DNA from 2 places in the Pseudarthrobacter sp. L19 genome. Region 1 is predicted to be linked to the other one. Evidence: predicted binding sites of a transcription regulator. Region 1 holds the regulator's gene; the other holds the start of a gene.
The links. The regulator LexA, encoded in region 1, represses DNA repair genes until DNA is damaged. The targets are predictions, from matches to a motif close to TCGAACANNTGTTCGA.
Positions count from the first base shown of each region.

Region 2: the regulator LexA is predicted to act here: its motif matches at 2,099-2,114, upstream of ACRQ5B_RS13475 (DUF6504 family protein).

Region 1 is NZ_CP193935.1:31,855-38,996, forward strand. Features, by position in the region: gene hisH (imidazole glycerol phosphate synthase subunit HisH) at 1-305, opposite strand, end outside; gene hisB (imidazoleglycerol-phosphate dehydratase HisB) at 302-928, opposite strand; gene ACRQ5B_RS00175 (histidinol-phosphate transaminase) at 1,092-2,201, opposite strand; partial or broken gene ACRQ5B_RS00180 (LysM peptidoglycan-binding domain-containing protein) at 2,320-2,624, opposite strand; gene lexA (transcriptional repressor LexA) at 3,240-3,989, shown strand; partial or broken gene ACRQ5B_RS00190 (ATP-dependent DNA helicase) at 4,101-6,190, opposite strand; gene hflX (GTPase HflX) at 6,183-7,142, opposite strand, start outside.
Region 2 is NZ_CP193935.1:2,809,188-2,816,329, forward strand. Features, by position in the region: gene ACRQ5B_RS13455 (SOS response-associated peptidase) at 101-853, shown strand; gene ACRQ5B_RS13460 (VOC family protein) at 867-1,289, opposite strand; gene ACRQ5B_RS13465 (chorismate mutase) at 1,304-1,630, shown strand; gene ACRQ5B_RS13470 (hypothetical protein) at 1,631-2,017, opposite strand; gene ACRQ5B_RS13475 (DUF6504 family protein) at 2,228-2,557, shown strand; gene ACRQ5B_RS13480 (DNA polymerase III subunit alpha) at 2,554-6,093, shown strand; gene thrS (threonine--tRNA ligase) at 6,234-7,142, shown strand, end outside.

The DNA of each region.
Region 1 (7,142 bases):
ACCGGCCGGCCGCCAGCGACGCGGCGGCCGATCATCCGGATGGCGTCGACGGCCTTCAGTTCGTTCATGACGGTTTCGAAGGCGCCGACGCCGGGGACCACCAGGCCGTCGGCGTTGAGGACGTCCTCGGGCTTGGAGCTGAGGATGACCTCGGCGCCGGCGCGCTCGAGGGCGCGGACGGCGGAGCGGACGTTTCCGGAGCCGTAGTCCAGGACGGTGACGGTGGGCTTGCCCTCCGGGGAGGCGGGCTTGCGGCCGGCCTCCGGATCGATGATGGCGCCGTCGCGCAATACCTTCCCGGTCACAGTGCACCCTTGGTGGAGGGAATGCCCTTGACGCGGGGGTCCGGCTCGACGGCGGCACGGAGAGCCCGGGCGAACGCCTTGAACTGGGCCTCGACGATGTGGTGCGGGTCCCGGCCGGCGGTGACGTTCATGTGCAGACAGATTCCGGCGTGCAGCGTGATGGCCTCGAAGACGTGGCGGGTCAGCGAGCCGGTGAAGTGGCCGCCGATCAGGTGGTATTCCTGCCCGGCGGGTTCGCCGGCGTGGACCAGGTAAGGCCGGCCGGAAACGTCCACGACGGCGTGCGCGAGGGCCTCGTCGAGGGGCACGGTCGCCTCACCGAAGCGCCGGATCCCGGCCTTGGTGCCCAGTGCGGTTTTGAGGACCTCGCCGAAGGTGATGGCAACGTCTTCGACGGTGTGGTGCACGTCGATGTGGGTGTCGCCGGTGGCCTTGACGGTCATGTCGATCAGCGAGTGCTTGCTCAGCGCGGTCAGCATGTGGTCGTAGAACGGCACCGAGGTGCTGATGTCCGAGACGCCGGTGCCGTCCAGGTCGATCTCGACCAGGACGGAGGATTCGCTGGTGGTGCGTTCCAGGCGTGCGGTCCGGGCCTGGGCAGCGGCTGATCCGGTGGTGCTCATATGGGTGTCCTTTTGGCTAGATGGCGGTCGCCCGGCCTGTGACGGCGGCGCGCGGGTCCTGGATCAAGTCTAGGGCCCGGCACACCCAGGGCGCCCGGCGGTGCGGTCGCGCGGGGCCGGCGGGGCTGGGCCGGAGGTGCGGGAGGTTGGGGTGGACGCGGGCTCAGCCGCGGTGGGCGGCGAGGATCCGTTCGAGGGCCTCCAGGAAGGCGGTGGTCTCCGCCTCGGTTCCGGCGGTGACCCGGAGATGGCCGGGGATGCCGACGTCGCGGACCAGCACGCCGGCGTCGAGCAGTTCTTGCCAGACCCGGTGCGGGTCGGCGAGCCCGCCGAAGAACACGTAGTTCGAGTCCGACGCCGCCGGGGTCAGGCCCAGCCGGGTCAGCTCGGTGACGATGCGGTCGCGCTGCCTCTTGATGTCCTCGACGTCGGCCATCAGCGCCTCGCGGTGACGGAGGGCGGCGAGGGCGGTGGCCTGGGTGATGGCGGACAGGTGGTACGGCAGGCGCACCAGGCGCAGCGCGTCGGTGACCTCCGGCGCCGCGGCCATGTAGCCGATCCGGGCACCGGCAAGGGCGAAAGCCTTGCTCATGGTGCGGGAGACGATCAGCCGTTCCCGGCCGGGCAGGAGGGTCAGGGCGCTCGGGGTGCCCTCGTGGGCGAACTCGTGGTACGCCTCGTCGACGATGATGATGGCCTGACTGGCCTCCCCGGCCTCGTAGACGGCTTCGACGACGTCGAGGCCAAGGCCCGTGCCGGTGGGGTTGTTGGGCGAGCACAGGAAGACGATGTTGGGCTGCAGTTCGCGGACCTGCCGGGCGGCGGACTCTGCCGTCAGGCTGTAGCCCTCGCCGCGGACGCCGGCGACGTAGCCGGTGTCCGTTCCGGCGGCGAGCAGCGGGTACATGGAGTACGTGGGAGGGAAGCCGAGCGCGTTGCGGCCAGGACCACCGAAGGCCTGGAGAATCTGCTGCAGCACCTCGTTGGAACCGTTCGCGGCCCAGATGTTCGTGGCGTCCAGCCCGTGGCCAAGGTACTCGGCCAGCGCCCCGCGGAGTTCGGTGAACTCCCGGTCCGGATAGCGGTTGAGCCCGGCGGCGGCCTCGGTGACGGCCTCCGCGATCGCTGCCCGCACGTCGGCGGGGACACCATGGGTGTTCTCATTGACGTTCAGGAGAATCGGAACGTCCAGCTGGGGAGCACCGTAGGGGCGCAGGCCCCGCAGGTTGGTCCGGAGGGGAAGTCGGTTGAGTCGCTCAAGCTGGTCAGTCACGTCACCAGTTTAAGTGAGAGGACTGTCTGCCCGGAAACCGTGACCGACGACGGTCCATCCAGCGGCCGACGGACGGACCGGCCCGCCTCGGCGAGCGGGGCATCCCGGGTGATTCAGCTCAGGGGGTCGGTACGAAGAGCTGCTGGCCGGGCAGGACCGGTGCGGCGTCGAGGTTGTTCAGCTGCACGATCTCGGCGACTACGTCCCGGGGATCCCGTTTCGGGTCGACGGTGCCGGCGATGGTCCACAGGGACTCCCCGGTTGCACGGTCACAGTGACCGTCGGGGTGGTGGCCAGCGATGCCGGGGAATCGGCGGCCTTCGCCGGCGCGGTCAGGAAGCCGGCCAGGGACAGCAGCAGGGCCGCCAGCAGGATCAGGGGCAGTCCGAAGAAGACGAAGCGTCCCCGCCGGGTCAGCCGCAAAGGTGCCTGGGCCGAAGTGTGGGCCCGGCGGACAGCGGATGGGCTCCCGGCGGTGGCGTAAGCGTCGGCAGGGGCCGCGAACGGAGCCACCGCCCCGGAGAAGGCCGTGGTGGAATCCGGCACGAGATACAGTGCCGGCCGCCCGGCGTCGGAAAACTGCGAACCGGCGAAAGCGCTTCTTGCTGACATGAACTGAGCCCTCCTGGACTTGTCGTTGCCGCCCGGCGTACTCCTCGTACTTGCCGCCAACCGGCTGAACCATCGATCGCTTCGAACACAAAGCCGAAAGCGGCTGTGGTTCTCCACTCGCATTCTTCGAACACATATTCGAATCCTGCTGTTCCCTTTTTAGCACCTATGAACGAACTCTGTCGAGACTCGCTAGAACAAATGTTTGAAAAACACCGGCGGCTGACCTATTTTTGAAGCACGGAACCGGTCCTTTGGGGGACCCGCACTCCGCACCTGCAGTCTGAAACCTGTCGAACACCCGCCAGTGGTGATCAAGAGCAGTCAAACGGCAGGCACTGACATTTTTAGGATTCGCAGCAATCGGGCCGCTTCACTCGGTCCGCCGGCCACGGATCCGCACCACGAACGGAAGGCATGGCGACCATGGCAGCACAAGCCACCGGCGGGAGGGCAACCCGGCGCGGCGCCCAGCCTGCCCGGGCGCCCAAGAGCCTCACGGTCCGTCAGAAGAAGATCCTCGAAACCATCCAGCGGTCCGTGACGGACAACGGCTATCCGCCGTCGATGCGCGAGATCGGGGACACGGTGGGGCTGGCCAGCCTCTCCAGCGTGACCCACCAGCTCTCCCAGCTGGAGAAGCTGGGCTACCTGCGCCGGGATCCCAAGCGTCCCCGGGCCATGGAAGTGCTGATGCCGCTGACTCTGGATGAGAGGTCCACCCCGATTTCCGGCGTCGAACAGCCCCGCGGGCTAAAGGCCGTCGGCGGACTCGCCGTGTCGGAGCTGGCCAGCGCCACGGATACGGCAATGGTGCCGTTTGTGGGCCGGATCGCCGCCGGTGGTCCGATCCTGGCCGACCAGGTGGTGGAGGACGTCCTCCCGCTGCCCCGCCAGCTCGTGGGCCACGGTGAGTTGTTCATGCTCAAGGTCGCGGGTGACTCCATGATCGACGCCGCGATCTGCGACGGGGACTGGGTGGTGGTGCGCCGCCAGAACGACGCCGTCAACGGCGACATCGTGGCCGCCCTTCTGGATGACGACGCCACGGTCAAGACATTCCGGCAGCGCGACGGTCACACCTGGCTGCTGCCGCAGAACACCCAGTACGAACCGATCCTGGGCGACCACGCCGTCATCATGGGCAAGGTCGTCTCGGTCCTGCGCTCCCTGTAGCGCCCCTCGGGGCACGCCGACGGCCAGTGCCCGGCCGAACGCCCCGACCCGAGGACCCGACGCCTGGACCTAAGGACCGCATATCCCGGTCGACCACCCCTGCCCCGGGGCCTACGTCCCCTGCGCAGCCTCTTTCGCGAGCCGCTCCAGCGACGCGACGGCCACCGCCGGGTCCGTGGTGGCCCAAAACGGCGGGAGCGCGGCCCGGAGGAACCCGCCGTAGCGCTCGGTGGACAGTCGTGAGTCCAGCACCGCCACCACACCGCGGTCCGACGTCGAGCGGATCAGCCGGCCCGCGCCCTGCGCCAGCCGGATCGCCGCGTGCGTGGCCGAGACGCTCATGAAGCCGTTGCCGCCGGCCTGCGCCACGGCCCGGGACCGGGCTGTCATCAGCGGATCGTCCGGCCGCGGGAACGGGATCCGGTCGATCACCACCAGCCGGCAGGAGGTGCCGGGCACGTCGACGCCCTGCCACAGGGACATGGTGCCGAAGAGGCAGGTGTCCGGTTCGTCCGCGAACTGCTTGACCAGCGCCGTCATGGTGGATTCGCCCTGGCAGAGGATGCTCAGGCCCAGCCGCGGCCGGAGGGCGTCGGCTGCCTCCTCCGCGGCGCGCCGGGAGGAGAAGAGGCAGAGCGCGCCGCCGCCGGAGGCGCGGATCAGCTTCTCGAGCTCGTCCAGGGCCTCGGGCGCGGTCCCCCGGCCCGGTTTGGGCAGGTGCTTGGCGACGTAGAGGATGCCCTGCTTGGGGTATTCGAACGGGGACCCGACGTCGACGCCGGTCCAACTGGGGGCTCCGGGACCCACAAGGCCCAGGCCCCCGGCGGCCGGTTCGAAGGCCGATCCGATGGCGAGGGTGGCCGAGGTCAGCACCACGGTGTGGTCCGCAAACAGGCCCTCCCGCAGCCGCCCGGCCACGCTGAGCGGGGCGATGTTGATCAGCGCGGGCGCCGAATCGTCCGGCTGTGAGTAGCCCTGCTGCGGGTCGAAGGTGCTCTGCCGCGAGAACCACACCACCTCGCGGTTTTCCCGGGCAGCGAGCAGGCGTTCGCAGAGCTCCAGGATCACCATCAGCCGGGAGCGCGCAAGCTGCCGGCCGCCGTCGGCCGTGGTGGAGCCGTCCCCTTGGAGTCGGAAAGCGCCGCACGGCAAGCATCCCGGAGCTGGTCCACGCAGTCGAGCTGTTCGCTGTTTAGGCCGTTGGGCATCAGCCCGCCGGGAACCCCCGCGACGGCGAGCTCGAGGTTCGCGGCGGCGTTGTTCAGCGCATCCACGGTGATGCCGGTGTGTTTGCGGGCGCCCGAGGCGGCGGCGTGGACCATGGCCACGGAGAGCTGGCCGGAGACGGCCCCGGTGACCCGGTCCTGGAGTTCGTGCGCCTCGTCCACGACGACGACGTCGTATTCGGGCAGCACGGCCAGGCCCTCGAAGGCGCTTACGGCCAGCATGGCGTGGTTGGTGACCACGACGTCGGCGTCGGTTGCGTCCTGGCGCGCCAGTTCGCTGAAGCATTCTGCGGCCAGCGGACACTTCTGAGCGCCGAGGCATTCCATGGCGGTAACGGACACCTGCCGCCAGGCGCGGTCGGTCACGCCGGGGAGCAGTTCGTCGCGGTCGCCGGTGGCCGTGTCCTCGGCCCATTCCCGGAGCCGGACCACTTCCCGGCCCAGCTGCGAGGAGGGGCCGCCCATGGCGGCGGCAAAGTGCGGGACCGAGGTGTCCTCACCCAGGGAGAAGAGCTGACCCTCGGCGGGTTCCTCGGATGGGAAGCCGCCCTCGAGCTTGTGCCGGCACACGTAGTTGGACCGGCCCTTGACCAGGGCAATCTTGACGGGCCGCTTCAGGGCAGGGGTGATGGCCTTGAGCAGCCGCGGCAGGTCCCGGCCGACGATCTGGGTCTGCAGGGCCAGGGTGGCCGTGGAGACCAGTGTGGGCTTGTCGCTGTCCAGCGAGTGGGCGATCAGCGGGATCAGGTACGCCAGGGACTTTCCCGTGCCGGTTCCGGCCTGGACCAGCAGGTGGTCGCCGGTGTCGATGGCGCGGGCCACCTGACGGGCCATTTCGTGCTGGCCGTCACGGCTCTGCCCGCCCATCGCGGCGACCGCCCGGTCGAGGAGCTCAATCACGAGCTCCTCGCCGGTGGCGCCGCTGGGGGCCGGGCGTGCGTCGCTGTCCGCGTCCGCCACGGCCGGTTCAGTCATTGCGGACGAAGGGATCCAGCTCGGCCGCCAGGCCTTCGCGCACCATGACGACGGCGCGCGTGCCGGTCTCCTCGTGGTCCAGGCTGACGATCTCCGCCTCGGTCTCGTGCAGCTTGCTGAGCACGTCGCCGCGGCTGTACGGGATCATCAGTTCCAGCTTCACGCTGGGCCGCGGGATGCCTTCGCTGACGGCCCGCAGCAGCTCGGGGATGCCTTCACCGGTGCGGGCGGAGACCACCACGTGGCGCGGTTCGCGCTGCTTCAGGCGCTCCACCACGAACGGGTCCGCGGCGTCGGCCTTGTTCAGGACGATGATCTCGGGCACCTTGCGGGCGTCGACCTCGCTGAAGACGGACCGGACGGCCGCGATCTGGCCCTCGGGGTCCGGGTGCGAGACGTCCACCACGTGCAGGATCAGGTCCGAGTCGGCGACCTCCTCCAGGGTGGACCGGAACGCCTCCACCAGCTGCGTGGGCAGCGAGCGGACGAAGCCCACGGTGTCGGCCAGGGTGTAGCCCAGGCCGTCGGAGGTCTCGGCCTTGCGGACGGTGGGGTCGAGGGTGGCGAACAGGGCGTTCTCCACCAGCACGCCGGCGTCGGTCAGCCGGTTCAGCAGCGAGGACTTCCCGGCGTTGGTGTAGCCGGCGATCGCGACGGACGGGACGGCGTTGCGACGGCGGTTGGCCCGCTTTGTCTCCCGCGCCGGCTTCATGGCCGCGATCTCGCGGCGCAGCTTGGCCATCCGGGTGCGGATCCGTCGGCGGTCCAGTTCGATCTTCGTCTCACCGGGGCCACGGGAGCCCATGCCGGCGCCGGCGCCGCCCACCTGGCCACCGGCCTGGCGGGACATCGACTCGCCCCAGCCGCGGAGGCGGGGAAGCAGATACTCGAGCTGGGCCAGTTCCACTTGGGCCTTGCCCTCGCGGCTCTTGGCGTGCTGGGCGAAGATGTC
Region 2 (7,142 bases), 680 kb from region 1:
CGTATCCTGCGGGACGGTATTCCCGCAGGGAGGGACTGGCCGGGTGCTGGCCTTTACCTGCAGCTGTGCAGGCCCGGCCGGCCGGTGGCATGCTGGGGGCATGTGTGGACGCTATGTGATGGCCCGGGCCGTCGGGGACCTGCTGGCCGAGTTCGACGCCGGGCTCGAGGAGGAGATCGCCGTGCCGCCGTCGTGGAACGTCGCGCCGACGGCGGACGTGCCGATCATCCTCGAGCGGCTGGTCGAGGGGGCGGAGCTCCCGGCGCGGCAGCTCCACATCGCCCGCTGGGGCCTGGTCCCGTCCTGGGCGAAGGACCCCGGCATCGGGTCGAAGATGATCAACGCCCGTAGCGAGAGCGTGCTGGAGAAACCGGCGTTCCGGAAGGCCACGCGGTCCCGGCGCTGCGCCGTCCCGGCCGACGGCTATTACGAGTGGAAGGGCCAGGGCAAGGGGAAGCAGCCCTACTACGTGCATCCGAAGGACGGCTCGCCGGTGGCGTTCGCCGGCCTGTACGAGTGGTGGAAGGATCCGTCGAAGGCCGAGGGGGACTCCGGCCGCTGGCTGCTCTCGACGACGATCCTGACCACCGATTCGCCGCCCGAGGGTTACGCCGACGGGATGCTGGCGGAACTGACGGCCCTGCACGACCGGGTGCCGCTGCCGATGGACCGAGCCACCATGGAGGCCTGGCTTGACCCCCGGGCCGAGGACGCCGCGGAACTGGTCGGCATCGTCCGCGCCAACGCCCACGACGTCGCCGAGGGCTGGCGGATCGACGCCGTCGGCACCGCCGTCGGGAACGTCCGCAACGACTCCCCGGAACTGATCGAACCGGTCGGCAGCCTGTTCTAGGCCTGTTGCGGGGTTAGACCGTGACCCGGCCGGCCGCGTCGACAGTCCAGGTCGGGTTGAACGCGACCTCCCAGCGGAAGCCGTCCGGGTCCGCGAAGTAGCCGGTGTAGCCGCCCCATGGCTGGGTTTTGGCAGCCGCGACGATCGTGGCCCCGGCTGCCGCCGCCTCGCCCAGCACCCTGTCGACCGCGTCGGCGCTGTGCACGTTGTGGCTCAGGGTGATCGGAGGGATGCCGGCGGGGGAGTCCGTCCCGGCTTCGGCCCGCATCTGGCCCGCGTCCCAGAGCGAGACGATGAGCCCTTGGTTGATCTGCAGGAAGAGCACTTCACCGGGGACTTCGCGGTGGACGGGCCAGCCCAGGCCCGTCACATAGAACCGGCGGGAGGCTTCCACGCTGCGGACGCCAAGGGAGATGAAGTCGACTCGTGGTTGCATCGTTCGATACTGTCATGCAGATGTCGACTAATCACGCAGAGGATAAAGCAGCCCAGGCCGATAAGGACCAGCTCGCCGCCGTGCGGGTGGCCGTGGACGAGGTTGACGAGCAGATCGTCGCGCTGATCGGACGCCGGGAGCGGTTGATCCGAATCGCCGGGACGCTCAAGGCCGACAGTGCCGAAGTCCGCGCCCCGGGCCGGGTGGAGCGCGTCCTGGAACACGTGAAGGCGACGGCCGAACGCAACGACATCGACACCGACATCGTCGGGGAGACCTACAAAGCCATGATCGATGCCTTCATCCGCCTGGAGCTTGAGGTCTACAAGGCCGGCAGCTAGCTAAAGGGATTCCTCCACCGGGACGTTGGCCTGGTAGTCCCGCCCGTCGCAGTCGCTGTAGGCCGTCATCAGGTGCCCCTTGGGCAAGCCCAGCACGGTGCTCAGCGGGAAGTTGCCCGTGATGGTGTTCCCGGAATGCTGGACGCCCTTGATGTCAAAGTTCTCCTCCGTGCCGTCATGGCTGAAGCAGAAGAAGGACACGGCCTCGCCATTGAGGAATTCGATTTCCAGCCGCCGTTGATGTGAATGGTCCGGCGTCGCCGCGACCAGCCCCACGACGTAGGCGCCCGAGGCCGGGATATTGCCGTCAATATCGAAGGTCGCCACCAACGTTGAATCCTTGGCTGCGATGCTGACGTGCTTCAGGAGTGCGTTGTGCGAGCTCATAGGCCAATCCTGCCCCCGGACGTTGGCCCCGTCCAGCCCTGATCTAGGTTTTGTCCCGGCCCCGTCGTAGACTTGTTCTATTCGAAGGTATGTTCGAATAATTCAAGCGTGAACCCGTCTGGCCTCCCACCCTGGCACCTGCACCTTCCGGCGCACCTGCCCGGCGGCCGTCCAGCCCGTTCGTCAAAAACACTGCGCCCGGGAGGCATCATGGGGATGTTCAGCGAATCCGTGGAGGTGGCCTGCACCCCGGAAGGCCGGCCCGAGTCCCTGGTCTGGGCGGGACGCAGCTATGAGCTGTGCGCCGAGCCGGTGCGCTGGTTCGAACGGCGTGAGTGGTGGGCCGAAGAGCAGCGCGCACCGCTGGGCAGTGGCCCCGGCCTGGTGGACTCGGAGATCTGGCGGCTCGAGGTCCGGGACGCCTCGGCCCCGGACCAAAGCCTCACCCTCGACCTCAGCCGCCACCTGCGCAGCGGGCGCTGGCGGCTGCTGCGGCTCCACGACGCCCTGGCCGGGCAGCGGAGGCCGGCGTCGGCATGAGTTTCACCCACCTGCACGTCTCCACCGCCTTTAGCGCCCACTATGGCGTGTCCTGGCCGGAGGAACTGGCCGCGGCGGCCGCAAGCGACGGGGCGACGGCGCTCGCCTGCACCGACAGGGACGGCCTGTACGGCACCATCAAGCACCTCAAGGCCTGCATGGCCGCGGGGCTGGATCCCATCGTGGGGGTGGACCTGGCCGTCTTTGACGACGACGGCGACCTCCGCACCCAGGTTGGCGGCCGCGTCGTCGTCCTGGCCCACGGGGGAAACGCCGGGGCCGGCTACCGCGCCCTGTGCCGGCTGATCTCCGACGCCCACGCCCGCACCACGGGCAGGGCCGGCGGGACGGTCCCCGCCGCCGTGACCCGGGCCGAGCTGGCGTCCCGGGCTCTGGACCCGCAGACGCTCGAACCGGTGCTGACGGTACTGATCGGACCGGACTCCGACGTCGGCCGCTCCATGGGCGGGCGGCGCTACCTGAGGCCGCGCACCCTGTTCAAGCAATGGCTCGATGCCATGCCGGCGGGAACCGTCACCGCCGAGGTGGTCTCCCAGCTGAGCGCCCCGGGGGAGCACCTCAGCACGGCCCACGCCGTACGGATGCTCAAGCTGGCCGCCGAACACGGCGTCCCCGCCGTGCTCAGCAACGCCGTGCGCTATGTCGCCGAGGACGGGGCGGCCACGGCGGACGTGCTGGACTCCGCCCGGACCCTGAAGTCCCTGCCCGAACTTGCCGGCGAGCCGCTGCTGCAACCCAACGGACAGGCCTGGCTCAAAAGCTCCGCACAGATGCTGGAGCTGGGCAAGGAAATCATCCACGCCGCGGGATTCGGCGCGGCCGACCTCAAGAGCCTGCTGGCCCATACCGAGGCGCTCGCGGACCGCTGCCGGATGGACCCGGCCGCGGACATGGGCTGGAAGCAGCCGGTGGTCCCGGAGGCGGCCGTGATCGGGATCGAGGGGGACCCGCTGGCCGAGCTGGCGGCCCGCTGCGAGGCCGGCATCACCCGCCGCTTCCAGGGCATCGCCGGCAGCAATGCCGTGGAGCTGCGGGCCAGGCTGGAGCACGAGCTGCGAATCATCGACAGCCTAGGGTTCGCCTCCTACTTCCTCACCGTGGCCGAGGTGTCCCGGATGATCACGGACATGGGCGTGCGCGCCGCGGCCCGCGGCTCCGGGGCCTCCAGCCTGGTCAACTACCTGATCGGCGTCAGCCAGGTGAACCCGCTGCAGCATGACCTAATCTTCGAACGGTTCCTCTCCCGGGACAGGGCCACGCTGCCGGACATCGACATCGACGTCGAAAGCGCCGAACGGCACAACGTCTACCGGAAGATCTTCGACCGGTTCGGCTCCGAGCGGGTGACCCTGATGAGCATGCAGAACGGGTACCGCGCCCGGGGTGCCGTGCGCGACGCCGGGCTGGCCCTCGGCATGGAGGGCGGCGACATCGACGAGATCGCCAAGCAGCTGTGGCGTTTTTCCGCCCGGAATTTCCGCGAGGCGCTGGTGGAGAAGCCGGAGCTGAAGGAGTTCGCCGGGCGGGTGGAGCAGCGGGACTTCACTGGCAACCAGCAGCTGGACCTGCTCGTGGACCTGACCGAACGGCTGGACCGGCTGCCCCGGCACATCTCCATGCACCCCTGCGGGGTCATCCTGGGCGATGCCACGCTGCTGGACCGCACCCCGGTCCAGCCCAGCGGCCTGGGCCTGCCGATGAGCCAGTTCGACAAGCACGACATGGACCCCATGGGCATGCTCAAACTCGACGTCTTGGGAGTCCGGATGCAGTCCGCCATGGCCTTCGCCGTCCGGGAAGTCATCCGGCTGCACCCTTCGAAGGCGGACGTGGTGGCCGCCGGAAACCACCAGTCCGGGCCGGACGGCAGCGGGCCGGACTACATTGCCGAGGACGGCACCATCGACTTGAACGCCGTCCCGCTGGACGACGAGCCCACTTTCGACCTGATCCGGAGCACCCACACCCTGGGCTGCTTCCAGATCGAATCCCCGGGGCAGCGGGAACTGATCGGCAAGCTGGCGCCCAGGGAATTCAACGACCTCATCATCGACATCTCCCTCTTCCGGCCCGGGCCGATGAAGTCGGACATGGTGCGTCCCTTCCTGGAGCACCGGCACGGCTTCGCTCCGGAGGTGTTCCCGCACCCGGACCTCAAACCGGTGCTGCAGGAAACCCACGGCGTCACCGTTTTCCACGAACAGATCCTGAAGACCTTCGACGTGATGACCGGCTGCGGCCTGGCCCGCGCCGACGAATTCCGGCGCGCCCTCGGCAACGAGGTGCTGGAGAACCAGGTGGAGGAATTCTTCCGCCGGGAGGCCAAGCGGCGGGACTATTCCCCGGCGGTGGTGGACAAGGTCTGGGGAACCCTGAAGGCCTTCGGCAGCTTCGGTTTCTGTAAGGCCCACGGGGCAGCCTTTGCCGTTCCCACCTACCAGTCGGCGTGGCTGAAAACCCACCACCCGGAGGCGTTCCTCGCCGGGATCTGGGAACACGACCCCGGCATGTACCCTAAACGCCTCCTGGTGGCCGAGGCCCGCCGCATGGGCATCCCCATCCTGCCCCTGGACATCAACCGCAGCCAGGCCGAATACCGGGTGGAACCGGTCCAAGATGGCCCGGACCGGGGGAAGCTGGGGATCCGGTTGAGCCTGAAGGGGATCTTTGGTCTCTCCGGCGCGGAACTCAAACGCATCGTCGCCGGCCAGCCCTACGACTCCCTCGCGGACCTGCGAGCCCGGACCCGGATCAGCAAACCCAGCATCCAGCGGCTCGCCCAGCTGGGCGCCTTCGACTCCCTGCACCGGGCCGCCGGGGGCAACACCAACCGGGCGGACCTGGTCCACCACCTGCAGCAGCTGCAGACCAGGACGCAACGCAAGGGAGCCGAAGTGATCGAGGGCCAGCTGGCCCTGCCGCTGGGCGACGTGGAACTAACCAACCTCAAGGGCGGGCGGCCCGCCCCCACCCTGGTGGACACCGTCCGGGCCGAGCTGGACCTGATGGCCGTGGACGTCAGCGCCCACCTGGTGGATAGCCACCGGCCCCTGCTGGACCGGCTGGGCGTCACCACGGCGGACCAGCTCCTGAAGTTGCGCAACGGCACCGAAGTGCTGGTGGCCGGGGTCCGGGTGGCCACCCAGACTCCTCCGATGCGCGGCGGCCGTCGGGTGGTCTTCATCAGCATCGACGACGGGACCGGCTGCGTGGACTCGGTCTTCTTCCACGAGGCCCAGGAGCAGGCCGGGCCGCTTCTCTTCAGCACCCGGCTGCTGCTGATCCGCGGCACCACCCGCCGCACAGGGCCCCGCGGCATCAGCATCAGCGCCTCCATGGCCTGGGACCTCAGCCGCACCGACACCCTGCCCTTCCCGGCCGCGGGCACCGGCGCGAGAAGAGGCACTGGCACGGGTACCGGCGGCGACGCGCCCGAGGGCCCGCCGCTGGACATGGCGCCGGGGGCGCTGGACGGCATCCGCCGGACCCTCGCGATCACGGGGTTCAGCGGTTGAGGGCGGGTCCGGACGCGGCGGCGGACGTGGTGGCGGGCGTTGGTTGGGCGTCCGGAAATACCGATAGCATGGACGAGGCTGGCTGTGGTCCCCGTACGCCACAAGCTACGAAGCCTTAAAACCGTGAATAGGAGACACCCGTGTCAGATGCCCAGCAGATCACCCTTCTCGTCGATGGCGAAGAGACCCAGGTGACTACCGGGACCACCGGCGCGGAACTCTTCTTCGAGCGCCGCGACGTCGTCGTGGCCCGCGTCAACGGCGAACTGAAAGACCTGGACCAGCCCCTGCCGGCCGGTGCCGACGTCGAAGGCGTCACCATCGACTCGCCGGACGGCCTAAACGTGCTGCGCCACTCCACCGCCCACGTCATGGCCCAGGCCGTGCAGCAGCTGCGCCCCGACGCCAAGCTGGGCATCGGCCCCTACATCACCGACGGCTTCTACTTCGATTTCGACGTCGAGGAACCCTTCACCCCGGAGGACCTGCGCCAGCTCGAGAAGATGATGCTGAAGATCGTCAACCAGAACCAGAAGTTCGTCCGCCGCGTGGTGACCGAGGACGAAGCGCGCGAGGCGATGAAGGACGAGCCGTACAAGCTCGAACTGATCGGCCTCAAGGGCGCCGGCAGCGACGAGGACGGCTCCAGCGTGGAGGTCGGCGGCGGTGAACTGAGCATCTACGACAACGTCGAGCGCAAGGAAGGCACCACGGTCTGGTGCGACCTGTGCCGCGGCCCGCACCTGCCCAACACCAAGCTGATCTCCAACGCCTTCGCCCTGACCCGCTCCTCCGCGGCCTACTGGCGCGGCAGCGAGAAGAACAAGCAGCTCCAGCGCATCTACGGCACCGCCTGGCCCACCAAGGAAGCCCTCAAGGCCTACCAGGAGCGCATCGCCGAGGCCGAACGCCGCGACCACCGCAAGCTCGGCGCCGAACTGGACCTGTTCTCCTTCCCGGACGAGCTGGGTTCCGGCCTGCCGGTGTTCCACCCCAAGGGCGGCATCATCCGCAAGGCCATGGAGGACTACTCCCGGCAGCGGCACGTC